4 regions of the Pandoraea sp. genome follow, and region 1 is predicted to be linked to each of the others. Evidence: predicted binding sites of a transcription regulator. Region 1 holds the regulator's gene; each other region holds the start of a gene.

Region 1 (4,463 bases):
ACGTCGGTGCGCTCGAGTGGTTCCGCGCGAACTGTCGTCAGCGTCAGTCAATATGGCGACCATGCCCGGACAGACTCATTGCAGGGGTTCTGCCTCGGGAGGTTCCTGGTGCTTAAGGGCCTCACGACCATGATCCTGAACCTTGTCCTTGTACTGCATTACCTTGCGGTCGAGCATGTCGATCAGCTTGTCGATGGCGGCGTACATATTCTCGTCACACTTCTCGACGAAAATTTCCTTGCCCTTGAGATACACGGTGACGCTGGCGATCTGGCGTCCGGTCTTCTCCTTGGTTTTGTCGACAGAGAGGATCACCTCGGCACCGATGAGCTGGTCGAAATGGCGCAACACGCGTTCGAGCTTGTTGACCACGAATTCTCGCAGCGAAGGCGTGAGTTCGAGATGGTGTCCACTGATCTTCAGATTCATAGCTGCTCTCCTTGCTGAAATGCCGAAGTGCAGGCCGCGTCATGAGCGACGCCGGCGAGCGGGAGTGCAAGCCATCGACGTGACGCAATGTCGCACTGCGGCGTAATGCCCCAGCGAGCCAACATGGCGCACCAGGACTGTCCTACAAAGATTTGCGCAAGTTCACTGCGGGAATTCGCATGGCCTCGCGGTATTTCGCGACAGTGCGCCGCGCCACCACGAACCCTTGCTCTGCCAGCAGTTCCGCGATACGGCTGTCGGAAAGGGGGGTCTGCGGGTCTTCTGCTCCTATGAGTTGCTTGATGAGGGCGCGGATGGCGGTCGATGACGCTGCGCCGCCCGCTTCCGTGGCCACATGTGACCCAAAGAAGTACTTCAGCTCAAAGGTTCCGGATGGAGTGAGCATGTACTTACTGGTTGTCACGCGTGAAATCGTGGATTCATGTAAACCCAGCGTATCAGCAATCTCGCGTAAAACCAAGGGCCGCATGCCGATTTCGCCATGCGTGAAAAAGTTCTTCTGGCGCTCGACGATCGCTTGCGACACGCGCAGGATCGTATCGAATCGCTGTTGGATGTTCTTGATGAGCCAGCGCGCTTCCTGGAGCTGCTGCTGAAGATTGCCGGTCCCCGGTGCGTTGCGGTTGTTTCGGAGAATGCGCGCATACATCTCGTTGATGCGCAGACGCGGCATGACCTCGGGATTGAGCTCGGCGGTCCAGCCGCTGCCCTGCTTGCGCACGAGGACATCGGGGATCACGTAATCGGCCTGTGGGGTGCCGTAGGCGGCACCGGGGAACGGGTCGAGGGAGCGAATCAGTTGGTGGGCGGCTCGCAGGCTGTCTTCGCTCACACCCAGCAGGCGGCGCAAGCGCGTGTAATCGCGCGCGGCAAGCAGTTCCAGGTGATCGGAGACGATGCGCAGCGAGAGCGTGCGCACGTTGCTCGCGGGGAGTCGCTGGAGTTGCAGGCGCAGACATTCGGACGGGCTGCGGGCACCCACGCCCGCCGGGTCGAAGCTTTGCAGCAAGGCGAGCGCGGCATTGATCTCTTCGGTCTCGAGCGCCAGTTCCTCGGGTATTTCCGCCTGAATTTCGTCGAGCGTGGTGCCGAGATAGCCGTCTTCGTCGAGCGATTCGATCAGGAATTCCACCAACGCCCGGTCGCGCGGGCTGGCCTGGGTCAGGCGCAACTGGGCCAGCAGGTGTTCGCGAAGATTGGGATGCTCGACGTGGAGTTGCGGTCGCCCATTGTCGTCGTCGTCATCCGAGGAGGCGCTGCCCGAGCGGGCGAAGTCGTTCAGGCTCCAGTCGTTGCCGCTGCCGCTGTCCTGCCCGTTGTCGTCGAAGCGGGTTTCGCCATCGAGTTCGCGCGCTTCGCCATGATCGTTGGCCGACGCCGGGCTGTCGTTCGAGCTACTGGCCGACGTACTCCGCTCGTTGCGCAGCGACCCGTCGGTGCCCACGCGGACCGAACCCGTGAGCCAATCGTCTTCGCGCTCGAGCATCGGGTTCTGGGTCAGGGCGTGCTCGACTTCCTGCTGAAGTTCGAGCGTCGACAGTTGCAGCAACCGGATGGATTGCTGCAACTGCGGCGTGAGGGTCAGGTGCTGGGAGGTGCGGAGTTGAAGAGTCGGTTTCATAGCGTTTCTCGCCTTCATTGTAGAGGCTTTGTCACGCCAACGGAACCAGCCCGACCCCCTATCGGAGGCAGGGTTTACATGCGAAAAATTTGCTTTACATCCGGAAGTTTTCGCCCAGATACACGCGCCGGACGCTTTCGTCGGCCACGATCTGGTCGGGCGTTCCGGACGCGAGCACCGAGCCTTCGCTGATGATGTAGGCGTGGTCGCAGATACCGAGCGTCTCTCGAACGTTGTGGTCGGTAATCAGGACACCGATACCACGGTCCTTGAGAAAGCGCACGATTCGCTGGATTTCCAGCACGGCGATCGGATCGACGCCGGCAAACGGTTCGTCAAGCAAAATGAAGCGCGGTTGCGTGGCCAGCGCGCGGGCGATTTCCACGCGGCGTCGCTCGCCGCCCGAGAGCGACATCGCCGGGTTCTCGCGGAGATGACTCACCTGCAACTCGTCGAGCAGCGCTTCGATGCGGCGCTCGATCTCGTCGCGCTTGAGCGGCTTGCCCTGTGCGTCGAGCTGCAATTCGAGCACGGCGCGGATGTTGTCCTCGACCGAGAGCTTGCGGAATACCGACGCTTCCTGCGGCAGATACGACACGCCCATGCGAGCGCGCTCGTGAATCGGCAACTCGCTGATCACGTTGCCGTCGAGCTGGATCTCGCCGTCGTCGGCGGGCACGAGGCCCACGATCATGTAGAACGATGTCGTCTTGCCCGCGCCGTTCGGGCCGAGCAGACCGACAACCTCGCCGCTCTTCAGGTCCAGCGAAACGTCTTTGACAACGGTGCGCGCACCGTATTGCTTTTTGAGCGAGCGCACGACGAGTGCGCTCGGCTTGCCCGACGGGCCGGCGCCCGGATTGATCGTCGAGGCCTTGCTGTTGGCAGGATTACTCACGCGGATTCCCGATGCTTTTGGAGGGAGACAGCGGCGGCAGGTCGCCCTTGGGCGCTGCCGCCGGCTTGCTCGCGCCGCCGGACGCCGCCTGGTTCGCACCGGTTGCATTGCGCGGGGCGAGCGTGGCGCGCACGCGGCCGTTCGGATTGTTGGCGTTGATCTGATCGGCACCGCTGTTCGCGGTATAGACCTCGTTGTAGGTGTCGTACGTGATCACGCTGCCATGAATTTCGTCGAGCACCTTCGTGCCGCCGGCCAGACGCTTGAGCGTAGCTTGCGTGGTGAGCGTGGCGACTTCGGTCTTGCCGTTGTAGTAGATCGTCTGGCCCCAGCCGTCGATGTATTCGTCCACACCGTCGCGCTTCTGGCGCATGTAGGCGAGCGGGCCGCCCGGCTTGTAGTAGGCGGTGGCGTACTGATAGCCCTCCGGATCCTGAGTCACTTCGACGCGATCGGCCTTCAGGAGAATCGTCCCCTTGGTCATCGTCACGTTGCCGGTGAAGATGTTGACCTGCTTGAGGTCGTCGTAGCTCATGTGATCCGACTCGATGTTGAGCGGCTTGTCGCGGTCGGCACGTTCTGCGTGGGCGAGCGGCGCGAGTGCGCCGAGCACGACGAAGGCGGTGGCCAGTGCGCGCAAGGCGCGCGCAGGCACGGAAGCGGGGCGCGGGTGGCGGCGATCGGTCATGGGGTCTTGGGGCCCGGTTTGGTCTGAGGTGGCGCGCTCGGCGCGGCGGACGGTGCCGGACGATTGCTGCGGAGTTCCGCCGGCTGGATCGTGCCGTGAACATTGCCGAGCAATTGTACGGCGCGCGAGATGTTATTGAAAATCATGCCATCGCCGTACATCACGGACGAACCGCGAAAGAGTTGGACGGGCATTTCCGTGCGCACGATGTCTTCGTTCACGAGCACCTGGAAATGTTCGGACAGCGCGCGCATTTCGGGATCGCGTGGCCCGGCCTGACGTACCACGACCGCATGATCGTACAAATCGACAACGGACATGTCGGCATTGAGCGTGCCGCGCTGGCTGGTCGCGGTCACTTCCGGCTGATCGGGGGTGAACGCGCGCACGGCGGGCAGGGTCATGGCCGTGGTCTGATCGTCCTCGTAGTGCGTCATGTGCACGGCATTGACACGGTATTGCGTGAGGCCGCTCGCCGACAGCATGGAGATCACCATGTCGTCGGCGTAGTAATCGGGAATGTGCTGCTTCACGTACGGCGCGCGATCGGCATCCGACGGCAGCGTACGTTGCACGAGCCAGTACGTGCCGGCGGCCAGGCCTGCCAGCATGGCGATGGCGATCAGGGAAGCGGGCGAGACGCGTTGCGTGGCCATGAATGATCGGCTCCGGGGACGCGTCAGGCGAGCGCTTCGGCGAGCAGGGCGTCGTAACGTCCCTGAGCGCGCAGGATGAAGTCGCACAACTCGCGTACGGCGCCTTCGCCGCCACGCGTGCCGGCAATCCAGTGGCAGCGTGCCTTGACT
Region 2 (4,463 bases), on a different contig from region 1:
TTTCCGCCCCTGGCCCCTGAGATTTGCTCAAGCTCGGACAGCGGAATTTCCTTGATCGAACCGTCCTCTCGTGCTGCGTTCTGCTTTTCGGTCAGTTGCGCGATGAATGCCTGAGTGCTCATGGATAAGTCTCCTGAAAACCCGCGAGAAAATTCATCTCGTTGATTGCGGGGCGTCAACAAGACGCACTACGCTTTGCCGTGTGACAGTGAAACGCGGGTGGAGAAGAGTATTGACCGTGAACGGTCTGACTTGAAATCGGGAAATTCCGAAAAACTCCGGCTAGTTGCAACGCAACTTGCGTCTAGAACGACATCGGGAGGTCTGGGGTAGCCCTCAGACGTCCACCCCGAACCGCTCCCGATACGCCATAGGCGTCACGCCGTATTGACGTTGAAACGCGCGGCGCAGGTTTTGTTCGTCGCCGAAGCCCACACGCGCGGCGATGCGTTTGAGCGGCGCGTCCGAGTCGAGCAAGGCGAAACGGGCCGCCTCCAGACGCATGCGCTCGACCGCCTTGGCCGGTGTCGATCCCGTGCGCGCAAGGTAGCTTCTGGCAAACGTACGCGGACTCATGTTCGCCTGCTCGGCAAGGCGCACCACCGACAGATCGCCGTCCAGCCGCTCCGACATCCACGCGTGCAATTCCCCGAACGGTGCTCCGGCGGCAAGCTGTTCCTGCAACGGCGGACTGAACTGCGACTGCCCCCCCGCACGCTTGAGAAACACCACGAGCCGACGCGCCGCCTGCAACGCCACGTCCGCGCCGCAATCGTCCTCCACGAGCGCCAACCCAAGATCGATACCCGCCGTGATCCCGGCCGACGTCCACACCGGGTCCTCACGCACGTAAATCGGATCGGACTCGACCAATGCCTCCGGGAAACACGCCTGCAACATCGCCGTATCGAGCCAATGCGTCGTGGCGCGACGCCCGTTCAGTAACCCCGCCGACCCCAGAATGAACGCGCCCACGCACACCGAACACATGCGACGCACGCGCGGCGCGTAGCCCCGTAACCACTCGCTCACCTCGCCCGGCACCGCAGGACGATGCGCAATCGCACCGCCGACCGCAATCAACGTGTCAACGTCCATCGCGTCGAGCGCGCGCAACGGCTCGGTATGCAGCGTAATGCCCGACCCCGTCTCGACAGGGCCGCCATGCTCGGACACCACCACGGTCCGGTACGGGGCGGCCTGTCCCAGCGCCGCAAAGTTGCGAACGACCGCATGAAACGCATCGAGCGGTCCGGCCAGATCCAGCAGCACGAATGGCGGCACGATGAGAAAGGCAACGAGACGAGGTGGGTTCATGGTGACGCAATCATTGAATCGTCAGACGGGCGCTTGCGCCACCCGGCGTTTCGCGTCGACGGCGTACCACACGGTCGCGAGCGCAGCGAGTGCCAGCAGCGGGAAGGTCGCCTGGTTGATGGTGGCCCAGCCGTAGCGGGCGAGCAGTTGCCCCGCGAACAGACTCGCGAGCGCCGTCCCGGCAAAGGTGATGAACTCGTTGGCCGCCTGCGCACGCGCACGCTCCGCCGGACGATACGACAGGGTGAGCAAGGTCGTGCCGCCCACGAACATGAAGTTCCAGCCCACCCCAAGGAATGCCAGCGCCGCGTAGAAATACGGCAGGCTCGTCGAGGCCAGCGCCAGCACGCCGCACAGGGCACTCATCGCAATGCCCGCCAGCAACACCGGCACCACGCCCCAGCGCTTGACGAGATGCCCCGCGAAGAACGACGGCGCATACATCCCCACCAGGTGCCACTCGATGATGTGCGCACCGTCGTCGATGCTGTGACCGCACGCCACCGCCGCAATCGGCGTCGCCGTCATCACGAACATCATCACCATGAAGCCGATCAGGTTGTTCGCGAGCGCCGCCAGATAGATCGGCTGACGCATGATCTCGCCGAGCGGTCGGGCCGGTATCGTCGAGATCGTTGATATCGCCGGTAGTGCGGCAGCATGGCCCGCCGTCCCGCCAGCGGCGTGCACCGGCAAATCGCGCAGACAGCCGACGAGCAGCACCAGCGATATCCCGGAGAGGATCGCGACGACGAGATACGATCCCGCGAACGTCACCGGCGCAAACCAGTCCTTGCTGCCCGCCGCGAGCGCCGGCCCGATCACCGCCGCCAGCACGCCGCCCGTGAGCACGAGCGAGATCGCACGCGGCTTGTCTTCGACAGACACAACGTCTGCCGCCGCCAGTCGGTAGTAGCGCGCAAACGCCTGAAACACGCCCACACACGCCGTGCCCGCGCAGAACATGGCGAAATGCCGCTCGTAGATCGCCACGACCGAAACCAGCCCGCCCACCGTGCCGAACAGTGCGCCCAGCGCAAAGCCGAGCCGTTGCCCGATGCGCTGAATCAGTATCGACGCAAAGATCGTCGTGATGGCCGAGGCGACCGTAATCAGCGAAAACGGCAGCGTCGCATAGCCCTTGTCGGACGCCAACACATAGCCGACAAGCCCCGTCAACGTGAGATCGACGGACAGCGCGGCGGTGTACAACGCCTGACACGCGGCCAGCACGGCGGTGTAACGGCGGCCCATACGCCGATCGGGAAGTCTCTGGCGCTCGGCTTGGCCGGATTCGGTCGAGGGCGCGGCGCGCCCGGCAATGGCATCGGTCATGAGTGTGCTGTCGAACAAGTCGGGGAGTCGTCGGGAGTCCTCATCTTGCCGTCGGCCAGTTTGGCACGAATGCCAATCATGCATCAAAAAATGCCACTTCGTCTTTCCAGACGTCCGTCGCCGCTCGGCCGCCGTTGGCAGACGTCGCACCGATAGCCGCACCGCCCGTTCGCGCCAACTCGGTGCGCACCAACTCAGCGCGTGGCCGCACCATCGTGCTTCGCCCGGCGCGTGACACTCGGCCGAACGACGGATGCCGGCACGCCGCGCTCGGCGTGAATGGCCTCGCCCATGGGGCTCGCCGATGCACCGCGCATATGGCCCCGAGCGCCATGCGACCCGTAACGCTCACGCCCCGGCGAATGGGCGTCGACGCCACGCCCTCACAATCTTTCCCATCGCTGGCACGCCCTTTGCGTTAGTCCCCCAGTACCGGATCGACCGGTCTAACCAGGAAAGGGGAAGACGTACCATGAAACGACGCACGCTACTCCAGATGGCGGCCCTCTCGGGCGCCGCTTCGCTTACCGGCATGGCGCCGAATTTGTTCGCGCAAGGCAAGCAACCCATCAAGGTGGGTATCCTGCACTCGCTCTCGGGCACGATGGCCATCTCGGAGACGTCGCTCAAGGATGTCGCGCTCATGACGATCGCCGAAATCAACGCCAAGGGCGGCGTGATGGGACGCCCGCTCGAAGCGGTGGTGGTCGACCCGGCATCGAACTGGCCGCTCTTCGCGGAAAAGGCCCGTCAGTTGCTCACCAAGGACAAGGTCTCGGCCGTGTTCGGCTGCTGGACGTCGGTGTCGCGCAAGTCGGTGTTGCCGGTGTTCGAAGAACTCAACGGCCTGCTCTACTATCCCGTGCAGTACGAAGGCGAGGAGATGTCGAAGAACGTCTTCTACACGGGTGCCGCGCCGAACCAGCAGGCGATTCCCGCCGTGGAATACGTGATGAGCAAGGAAGGCGGCGGCGCCAAGCGCTTCTTCCTGCTGGGCACCGACTACGTCTATCCGCGCACGACCAACAAGATTCTTCGCGCCTTCCTGCATTCGAAGGGCGTGGCCGACAAGGATATTCAGGAGGTCTACACGCCGTTCGGTCATAGCGACTACCAGACCATCGTCGCCAACATCAAACAGTTCGCGCAAGGCGGCAAGACCACGGTCATCTCGACCATCAACGGCGACTCGAACGTTCCGTTCTACAAGGAGTTGGGCAATCAGGGCCTGAAGGCCACCGACGTGCCGGTCGTGGCGTTCTCCGTGGGTGAAGAGGAACTGCGCGGCATCGACACGAAGCCGCTCGTGGGACACCTCGCGGCCTGGAACTACTTCATGTCGGTGAAGAACCCGACCAACGACGCGTTCAAGAAGGAGTGGTTCGCCTACGTCAAAGCGAAGGGCCTGCCGGGCGGCGACAAGCGCGTGACCAACGATCCGATGGAAGCCACGTTCGTCGGCATGCATATGTGGAAGCAGGCCGTGGAGAAGGCCGGCAGCGTCGATGTCGACAAGGTGCGCACCGCCATGATCGGCCAGTCCTTCAAGTCGCCGAACGGCTTCGATATGGTCATGGACGGCAATCACCACCTGCACAAGCCGGTGATGATCGGCGAGATCCGCCAGGACGGTCAGTTCAACGTTGTGTGGAAGACCAAGACGACCGTGCGTGCCCAGCCGTGGAGTCCGTACATCCCGGGCAATGAAGGCAAGCCGGACAAGGTCTGACCTTCCTTTCATTCCTTGCGCCGGCGCCGCTTCGGCGGTCTCCGGCGCATGCAGAGGTTTCGATGATAACGATAAGACGCTG
Region 3 (4,463 bases), on a different contig from region 1:
CGATGCCGTGCTCATGGCGGGCGAACCTGCTGCATCGCGCACCGAGCAGGCCGCCATGCAGGCGGCGCGAGCCCATCCGGACGACGTCATGCAGTTGATGTACACCTCGGGGACGACGGGTGAGCCCAAAGGGGTGATGCACAGCGCGAATACCACGTTCTCGAACATTCTCGCTTATGCCGAACGTATGCGCCTCGGTCGCGACGACGTCATCCTCATGGGCTCGCCCCTCGCACACCAGACCGGCTTCATGTACGGACTCATGATGCCGGTGATTCTTGGGGCGAGCGCCGTGATGCTCGATATCTGGGACCCGGCCAATGCTGTGCGGCTCATCCGCAAGCACGGTGTGACGTTCACGATGGCGTCGACACCGTTCCTCTCCGATCTGACGAAAGCGGTGGCGGCCACTGGCGAGTGCGTGCCGAGCCTGCGTGCATTCCTGTGCGCGGGGGCGCCGATTCCCGGCCCCGTCGTCGAGCAGGCACGCAGCGTACTTGGCGCGAAAATCGTCTCGGCATGGGGGATGACGGAGAACGGCGCGCTCACGCTGACACGTCTCGACGATGACGACGAGCGGGCCTCGACGACCGACGGTTGCCCACTTCCCGGCGTGGAGTTGCGAGTGGTCGATGCGCAGAACGACGAGTTGCCCGCCGGTGAGACGGGGCGTTTGCTCGTGCGCGCCTGCTCGAACTTCGGTGGCTACCTGAAGCGCGCGCAATGGAACGGCACCGACGATAACGGCTGGTTCGACACCGGCGACATGGCATGGCTCGACGCGACCGGCTACGTGCGTATCGCCGGGCGCAGCAAGGACGTGATCATTCGCGGCGGCGAGAACATCCCCGTCGTCGAAATCGAAGCGCTCCTGTACCGGCATCCGGCGGTTGCCTCGGTGGCTATCGTCGCGTATCCGGACGAGCGTCTTGGCGAGCGCGCCTGCGCGGTCATCGTGCCGCGCGCCGGCGAATCGATCGACCTCGCGGCGGTGACCGGTTTCCTCGCGTCGCACAAGGTTGCCCGGCAGTACTGGCCCGAGCGGATCGAAGTTCGCGACACGCTCCCGACGACACCCACGGGTAAGATACAAAAATTCAAGCTGCGCGAAATGCTCGACACATCTCGCGCAGAGACGACTGAACGCACACCTTGAGGACGAGTGGCCAATGATATCGAAGGGACTGGATAGCGAATCGTTCGAGCTGTTGCTCGCGGCGGTGCAACGTTTCATCCGCGAGCGGCTGGTGCCTGCCGAGAACGACGTGGAGGCGCACGACGACGTGCCCGCCGCGATCGTCGACGAAATGAAGGAGATGGGTCTGTTCGGTCTGTCGATCCCCGAGGAATTCGGCGGCATCGGCCTGTCGATGTCGCAGGAAGTGCGGGTGGCTTACGAGTTCGGGCAGACGTCGCTCGCGTTTCGCTCTGTGTTCGGCACCAACGTCGGCATCGGCTCGCAGGGCATTCTCATGGACGGCACCGAGGCGCAACGGCGCGAGTTGCTGCCGCGCGTGGCCAGCGGCGATCTGATCATGTCGTTCGCGCTCACGGAGCCGGACGCAGGGTCCGATCCAGCCGCGCTCAAGACGCGCGCGGTGCTCGACGGCGATACCTACGTGCTCGATGGCGTGAAGCGCTACATCACCAACGCGCCGCGCGCCGGGGCCTTCACCCTGATGGCGCGTACGGGCGGAGAGGGCGCAGGCGGCATCTCCGCCTTCATCGTGCCCGCCGATACGCCGGGTTTGTCGCTGGGCAAGCCGGACAGGAAGATGGGCCAGCGGGGAACCAAAACCTGCGACGTCGTGCTGCAAGGGGCACGCGTGCCGGCGGCAAACATCATCGGCGGCACGGCGGGCAAGGGCTTCAAGACAGCCATGAAGGTCCTCGACCGTGGGCGCTTGCATGTCGCGGCGCTCGCGTGCGGCATGGCGCAGCGCATTCTCGACGAGTCCGTGGCCTATGCGCGCGAGCGCAAACAGTTCGGGCAGCGTATCGGCGACTTCCAGCTTGTGCAGGCAATGCTCGCGGACAGCCAGGCCGAGCTCTACGCCGGATGGTCGATGGTGCAGGACTGCGCACAGCGCTATGACGCGAAGCCGGTAGGCCAGCGCGATGCCGATGTCAGCATGCGCGCGTCGTGCGCCAAGCTTTTCTGCACCGAGATGGTCGGCCGCGTTGCCGATCGCGGCGTACAGGTGCATGGCGGAGCCGGCTACATCAACGAATACAAGGTCGAGCGCTTCTATCGCGATGTGCGTCTGCTGCGCCTATATGAAGGGACCACGCAGATTCAGCAACTGATCATCGGGCGTGCCCTGATGCAGGACGACTGACGCGTCGCAGGTCGTCGGCCTTGCGCTGATGTGCGACGTGTCGACGCGTGCACGTCGCGCATCACGGTGGTGCGTGCGCGGCGCGTGCTGCACCGCCGTGCACTGCTGCGGTGCAGCAGATCCATTGAGACTTTCGGGCATTTCCCATAGACAAACATCCTGCTCTGCGTTGCCGGACAACGCGCTGATCGGATTCGTGCGATAGCTGGCACGCTTGTTGCGTTGCTGTGAATGCCAGCGGCAAAGACGTCGCCGGCATTGAATTCAGGTGCGGCGTCAGGCGAGAGCGCTTTCGACGCACCCACAGGACAACGGCGTCCCTCCGTGCTGCGGCACGGTCGGACGCCGTTTTGTTTTTCGGGCGCTGCAAGCGCTGCAACAGGAGAAGACAGCATGCGCAAACCTCGTCTGGTCGTCATCGGCAACGGCATGGCCGGCATCCGCACGCTCGAAGAGCTGCTGGAGATTGCACCGAATCAGTACGACATCACCGTGTTCGGCGCCGAGCCGCATCCGAACTACAACCGGATCCTGCTCTCGCCGGTGCTTGCCGGCGAGCAGTCGTTTGCCGACATTGTGCTCAATCCGCTCGACTGGTATGCGCAGAAGGGCATCACGTTGCATCTGGGCAAGGAAGTCACGCAGATCGATCGACCGCGCCGCGTGGTGCGCTGTGCCGACGGCACCGAGGCGCCGTACGACCGCCTGCTCATCGCCACAGGCTCGAGTCCGTTCATTCTGCCCGTGCCGGGCAAGGATCTCGACGGTGTGATTAGCTATCGCGACATTCGCGACACCGAGATCATGATCGAGACGGCGTGCAAGAAGCGCCATGCCGTCGTGATCGGCGGCGGCCTGCTCGGACTGGAAGCGGCCAACGGGCTCAAGCTGCGCGGCATGGACGTCACTGTCGTGCATCTGGCCGACACCCTGCTCGAACGCCAGCTCGACAGCACGGCGGGCAAGCTCCTGCAGCAGTCGCTCGAGGCACGCGGTCTCGCGTTCCGGCTGGCGCATCAAACGTCTGCGATTCTCGACAACGGTGCCGGTGGCGTGCGCGCCGTGCAGTTCGGCAACGGCGAAGAGATTGCCGCCGACCTGGTCGTGATGGCGGCGGGCATTCGGCCGAATACGACGCTTGCCGAAGCGGCCGGCCTGCATTGCTCGCGTGGCATTGTCGTGTCGGACACACTCCAAACCTACGATCCGCGCATTTACGCCGTGGGCGAATGCGTAAGCCATCGCGGCGTGGCTTATGGCCTGGTGGCCCCGCTGTTCGAGCAGGCCAAGGTCTGCGCCAACCATCTGGCCCTCATGGGCATTGGCAGCTATCGGGGCTCGGTACTGTCGACGAAGCTCAAGGTCACGGGCATCGACCTGTTCTCGGCGGGTGACTTTCTCGGCGGCGAAGGCACCGAGGAGATCGTGTTGTCCGATCCTGCGAGCGGCGTCTACAAGAAGCTCGTGATTCGCGACGACAAGCTCGTCGGCGCGTGTCTGTACGGCGACACGGCCGATGGCGCGTGGTACTTCAAGTTGCTGCGCGAAGGGCGCGCGCTGGGCGAACTGCGCGAGCGCATCATGTTTGGCGAGTCCAGTGTCGGCGACGTTGGCACCCAAGGGCAGAACCGCGCGTCGGCCATGTCGGATACCGACGAAGTATGCGGATGCAATGGCGTTTGCAAGGGCACCATCGTGCGCGCCATCACCGAGAAAGGCTTGTTCACGCTCGACGAGGTGAAGAAGCACACGAAGGCCGCGAGTTCCTGCGGGTCGTGCGCCGGACTGTGCGAGCAGATTCTGATGAGCACCCTGGGCTCGACCTACGACGCCACGCCGAAGGAAAAGGCGGTATGCGGCTGCACCGATCTGTCGCATGCGGACGTGCGCCGTGCAGTGCGTGAGCATCGGCTCACGACTCACCGTGCTGCCTTCGACTTCCTTGAATGGCGCACGCCCAACGGCTGCGCGACGTGCCGTCCTGCGCTGAACTACTACATGCTGAGCACGTGGCCGAAGGAGGCCGTCGACGATCCGCAGAGCCGCTTCGTCAACGAGCGTGTGCACGCAAACATTCAGAAAGACAACACCTTCTCGGTCATCCCGCAAATGAAGGGTGGCGTG
Region 4 (4,463 bases), on a different contig from region 1:
ATGGCGCCGGTGATGATGTCTCGCCCGGGCAGCGTCAGCCCGAGACGCGCCGAAGCCCGCAGCAGATGCGAGAGCGAGGCCGCACGCGCGAGCAGCGGATCGCGCGCCTTGATGGCGTTGAATACGGCCACATGCTCCTGATGCACCTGCGCGGCGAGGCCTTCGTGACGCAACGTGTTCGTGCGCGCTGCCTGCACGACCTGCCGAATTTGCAGGTTCAGATATTGCAGCAGATCGGCGTAGTAGCGATTGTGCGTCGCGCGCGCAATCGCGGCGTGGAACGCCGTGTCGTACTCCACGCCGTTTTCCGCGTGATAAAGATTCGTCTCGAGCTTCTCGAGAATTTCGGCGAGTCGGCGAATATCCTCGTCGGTGTGCCGAACGGCGGCCAGCGCAGCGGCCGTGCTCTCCAGATCGAGACGTAGCTCGTAGACGCTGGCCAGATCGGCAGCGTCTTGACCGACCGGCACCTGAAAACCGCTCGATGGCGTGCGCGCCTTCACCGTCACACCTGCCCCCTGCCGGCTGTCGATCAGCCCCTGCGCGCGCAGTCGCTCAGTCACTTCGCGGATCACCGCCTGACTCACGCCGTACGTCTCGGAAAGCTGCTTGCCCGTCGGCAGCTTGGTGCCAATGGGATAGACACCCTGCCGGATCGCGTCCTGTAGCTGTTGCGCGACCTGCTCGGTCAAGGTCTTGGGTTTGGTCGTCATCCGCTCACGCCGTCTCAAATTTTTCTGGTTTGCATGTTATATGAAAACTTAGATCCTTCTACTCCGAGTTAACCCTTGGTAATGGCGTTCTTTTCCGTCGAATGAAAAAGCGAAGGCGGTGGGGGAGACTCGCTCCGCCACCGCCTGATTTGCTACGTTGTCTGTGTCGAGTTCAGAAGCCGATCAGCGCTTCCGTGACGTGGCCCACATTCGGCGGCACCGCAAAGCAGTCGCTCACCAAGGCGCGCCATTGCTGGAACGCGTCCGAGTTGCGGAAGTGAACGGTGTGGTCTTCCAGCGTTTCCCACGTCACGACAAGGCTGTAATGCGTCGGCTGTTCGATGGACTTGAGCAAGCGCATGCCGTGGCAGCCTTTCGAGGCCTTGAACAGCGACGCCGCCTTTGCGACACCTTGTTCGAACGCGGCTTCGGTGCCGGGCTTCACTTCGATCTGGGCAATTTCAAAGATCATCGGGTTTCCTCAGTGATTGACGTGTGGTTGCGCTGTTGTCGATTCGGTCGTCGTCACGCGATGGCGCTGCGCGCGAAGCGGGATCGCCGGTGCCGGGCGATCGGCACGACACCGCGAAAACGCTCGATTCTATACCGCGCATCCGCGTGACGCATCGTGCGCAACGGCACCTCGCCTTTCAGTACTTTTCAGCCGCTTCGGCTCGCGCTCATGCACGGACTTCGCTCACGCTTGCGCCTCCCAGCACCAGGAACGTGCAACACGATGGGGGCATATCGGATCACCAGACGAAACGTCGATAAAAATCAATGTATTGAAAAATGCTGGCATTGCTCTTGCATATCATCGTTCTTCCTCACGTTTGCACCAAAAGAGCACATTCATGCCCAATTCCAATACACCCGGCGACGTGCTGTTCCTTCTGCTCGGCGCGATCCTGGTGCTTGCCATGCATGCGGGGTTTGCGTTTCTCGAACTCGGCACCGTGCGCAAGAAGAATCAGGTCAACGCCCTCGTCAAGATCCTGACGGATTTCGCCGTCTCGGGGCTCGCTTACTTTTTCATTGGCTATCCGCTCGCCTATGGCGTCGATTTCTGGTCGAGCGCCACGGTGCTCGCCGAGCACAATGGCTACGCGCTGATTCGCTTTTTCTTCCTGCTCACGTTCGCGGCGGCCATTCCCGCCATCGTCTCGGGCGGCATCGCGGAGCGTGCCAAGTTTCATCCGCAGTCGGTCGCGACGTTCTTCCTCGTCGGCGTGATCTATCCGTTCTTCGAGGGCATCGCCTGGAACGGTCATCTCGGCGTTCAGGATTGGCTCACTCGTGTGTTCGGCGCCCCGTTTCACGATTTCGCAGGCTCGGTGGTCGTGCACGCGGTCGGGGGCTGGATCGGGCTGGCCGCAGTGCTGCACCTCGGCGCACGCCGGGGTCGCTACAACGGACAGGGTCAGGTTGCCGCGCATCCGCCGTCATCGATTCCGTTCCTTGCACTCGGCGCATGGATTCTGATCGTGGGCTGGTTCGGCTTCAACGTGATGAGCGCGCAGCGGGTGGGGGGCATCTCGGGGCTGGTCGCCGTCAACTCGCTCATGGCCATGGTCGGCGGGACGCTGGTCGCCATGTGGGTGGGCAAGGACGACCCGGGCTTCATCCACAACGGTCCGCTCGCGGGGCTGGTTGCCGTGTGTGCGGGTTCGGATGTCATGCACCCGCTCGGCGCACTTGTCGTGGGCGCCGTCGCGGGGGGGCTGTTCGTATGGCTCTTCACGGTGACGCAGAACCGTTTGCGCATCGACGATGTGCTTGGCGTGTGGCCGTTACACGGTGTTTGCGGTGTCTGGGGCGGCTTGGCGGCAGGCCTCTTCGGGCAGAAGGCACTCGGCGGATTGGGCGGTGTGAGCTTCATCTCACAAACCCTTGGAACGGTCATGGGCGTAGCGATCGCTTTCGCCGGGGGCTATCTCGTCTACGGCGTCATCAAACGCTTCGTCGGCCTGCGGCTCGACGACGAACAGGAATACTACGGCGCCGACCTCTCGATCCATAAGATCACCGCGACGCCGGAACGTGAGACGAATTGGTGACGACGCCGCAGCGCAGGTTCACACCCGCGTCGACTCGATATCGACATGCACCGCGCCGGAGCGTGTGCGCGCCATGCCCAGCGGCTCGTTCGGCGCGGGCGCGGGCGTCGGGCTTGTGCAGGGCGACGACACCACGCGCTCGAGCAATGCCGCGCTCCAATGCTGATACAGCAACAGCAGACGATACGACGCGCGCACCGGCGTTGCGCCGCCGCATTGCCACGCGTCTGCCGTCCATCGATGCCCCCACGGACTCTCCGCCGGATTCAGGCTCAGATAGTGGTGCCCGTCAACGCACGACGCGTTGCAAGGTACTTGAAGTTGCTCGCAAGCATCGGCAATCTCGCTCGCCGTCAACGAATCGGTTGAAGCAAGCAAGCGTTCGCGCAAAACGTCATGCGACGCGATTGCGCCGAGCAGCGGCGTATCGCAATGCGTGGAGAGTTGCGTCACCCGCTCGACCCGATCCAGTACCCTGGCCCGGTCGTCCGCGGACACACTCGCGAGCTTCTCGCATAGCGTCTGCCATCGCTGCGTCAAGTCTCGCGCGTCGAGTGTGAACGCGGCGTTGCGCGCCCATGTGCCGAGCAAACTCGTCACCGCACGGCAGGAGTCGAGCATGAGACCCGCCACCCGCAATATGCCGCGATAGCCATCGGTGTCGATTGACGGACTCGTGAACCACGATGGCGCCCAGAGACCCAGCCGAGCGGGCGGTACCGCCGTATTGGCGAACGTAAAGACGGTGGCGACGTCGCGCGAGCGCGTGAGCGTGCCCAGCACGCTGCGCCTCAACGACGGCGCCGCAGGCGCTTGAGCCTCTTGAGGCGTTTGAGGCGTTTGAGACATTACGCAAGCTTCGAGTAGCCGGCATCCTGCGTCCATGCGTTTGAGCACCTCATCGACCGCATGATGACGAATCAACGTCGGCGAGCCGAGCGACTGCGTTATCACCCCCTTCACGCCCTCGAACGCCAGCAGCGTCCAGTCGGCCCAGGGCACCCCAAATGGGGTGTTCGCCGCCGCAGCACCGCGAGCGCCGTCAGCCTCCCCGTCCTCCCCCGTTGCCCCCTCCTGATGGAAGCAAGCCGCAATGATCGCAAGTAGCGATAAATTGCCCACAAGCGACATGGCGTCGCGCGCCGCACGGAAGTGCCATCCCCGGTCGCCGGTTGCGGCAATCGTTTCGAGCCACCGCGCAATGTCGTGGGATACCGGATCGGTGAAGACATCGGCGGGCCAAGGGACACCCCCACCTTGCGTGGTCACCAACATCGTCTCGACCTGCGTCAGGTTATGGGCCAGACGCGTATCGCGCTTGTGCGCAAGGTCGAACTCCTTGCGATAGAAGTGCTGGCACGGCCCGGTCATCACCCACAATCCTGCCCACGCGTTGGCAAACGCCCGCGCAAGTTCAGGGTCCACGCGGCGCGCCATCTCCTGCGCATTGCGCCGTGCATCGGACGCTGAGTTTGGGGCTGAGTCGGACGCCACGTCGGACGCTGCGTTTGCCGCTGCGTTTGCCGCTGCGTTCGGTGCTGCGTTCGGTGCTGCGTTGGGGGCTGCGTGACACGCTGAGTTCGACGCCACGTTCGAGGCCTGAGCAAGGCCTTCGCCCAAATCGGCGCGCGCAGTGCGGCGCAATGCCAACGCCTCGGGCATGCCCTCCACCTCGACGCCCCGTGCCGCGCCC

The links. The regulator sigma-54, encoded in region 1, starts transcription at its own class of promoters, with help from an activator protein. The targets are predictions, from matches to a motif close to TGGCANGNAANCTGCTTT.
Region 2: the regulator sigma-54 is predicted to act here: its motif matches at 3,055-3,072, upstream of urtA (urea ABC transporter substrate-binding protein).
Region 3: the regulator sigma-54 is predicted to act here: its motif matches at 2,546-2,563, upstream of nirB (nitrite reductase large subunit NirB).
Region 4: the regulator sigma-54 is predicted to act here: its motif matches at 1,510-1,527, upstream of ACE3UG_RS15800 (ammonium transporter).

What each region holds. Positions count from the first base shown of each region.
Region 1 covers NZ_JAYRUC010000002.1:29,307-33,769, reverse strand. The annotation lists gene hpf (ribosome hibernation-promoting factor, HPF/YfiA family) at 76-429, opposite strand; gene ACE3UG_RS01660 (RNA polymerase factor sigma-54) at 572-2,071, opposite strand; gene lptB (LPS export ABC transporter ATP-binding protein) at 2,166-2,936, opposite strand; gene lptA (lipopolysaccharide transport periplasmic protein LptA) at 2,962-3,657, opposite strand; gene lptC (LPS export ABC transporter periplasmic protein LptC) at 3,654-4,313, opposite strand; gene ACE3UG_RS01640 (KdsC family phosphatase) at 4,337-4,463, opposite strand, start outside.
Region 2 covers NZ_JAYRUC010000004.1:30,282-34,744, forward strand. The annotation lists gene ACE3UG_RS04115 (hypothetical protein) at 1-122, opposite strand, end outside; gene ACE3UG_RS04120 (GlxA family transcriptional regulator) at 337-1,317, opposite strand; gene ACE3UG_RS04125 (MFS transporter) at 1,339-2,652, opposite strand; gene urtA (urea ABC transporter substrate-binding protein) at 3,125-4,381, shown strand; gene urtB (urea ABC transporter permease subunit UrtB) at 4,444-4,463, shown strand, end outside.
Region 3 covers NZ_JAYRUC010000031.1:13,454-17,916, reverse strand. The annotation lists gene aliA (cyclohexanecarboxylate-CoA ligase) at 1-1,156, shown strand, start outside; gene ACE3UG_RS20330 (acyl-CoA dehydrogenase family protein) at 1,170-2,339, shown strand; gene nirB (nitrite reductase large subunit NirB) at 2,733-4,463, shown strand, end outside.
Region 4 covers NZ_JAYRUC010000019.1:4,813-9,275, forward strand. The annotation lists gene ACE3UG_RS15790 (FadR/GntR family transcriptional regulator) at 1-713, opposite strand, end outside; gene ACE3UG_RS15795 (antibiotic biosynthesis monooxygenase) at 886-1,185, opposite strand; gene ACE3UG_RS15800 (ammonium transporter) at 1,568-2,770, shown strand; gene ACE3UG_RS15805 (hypothetical protein) at 2,789-4,195, opposite strand.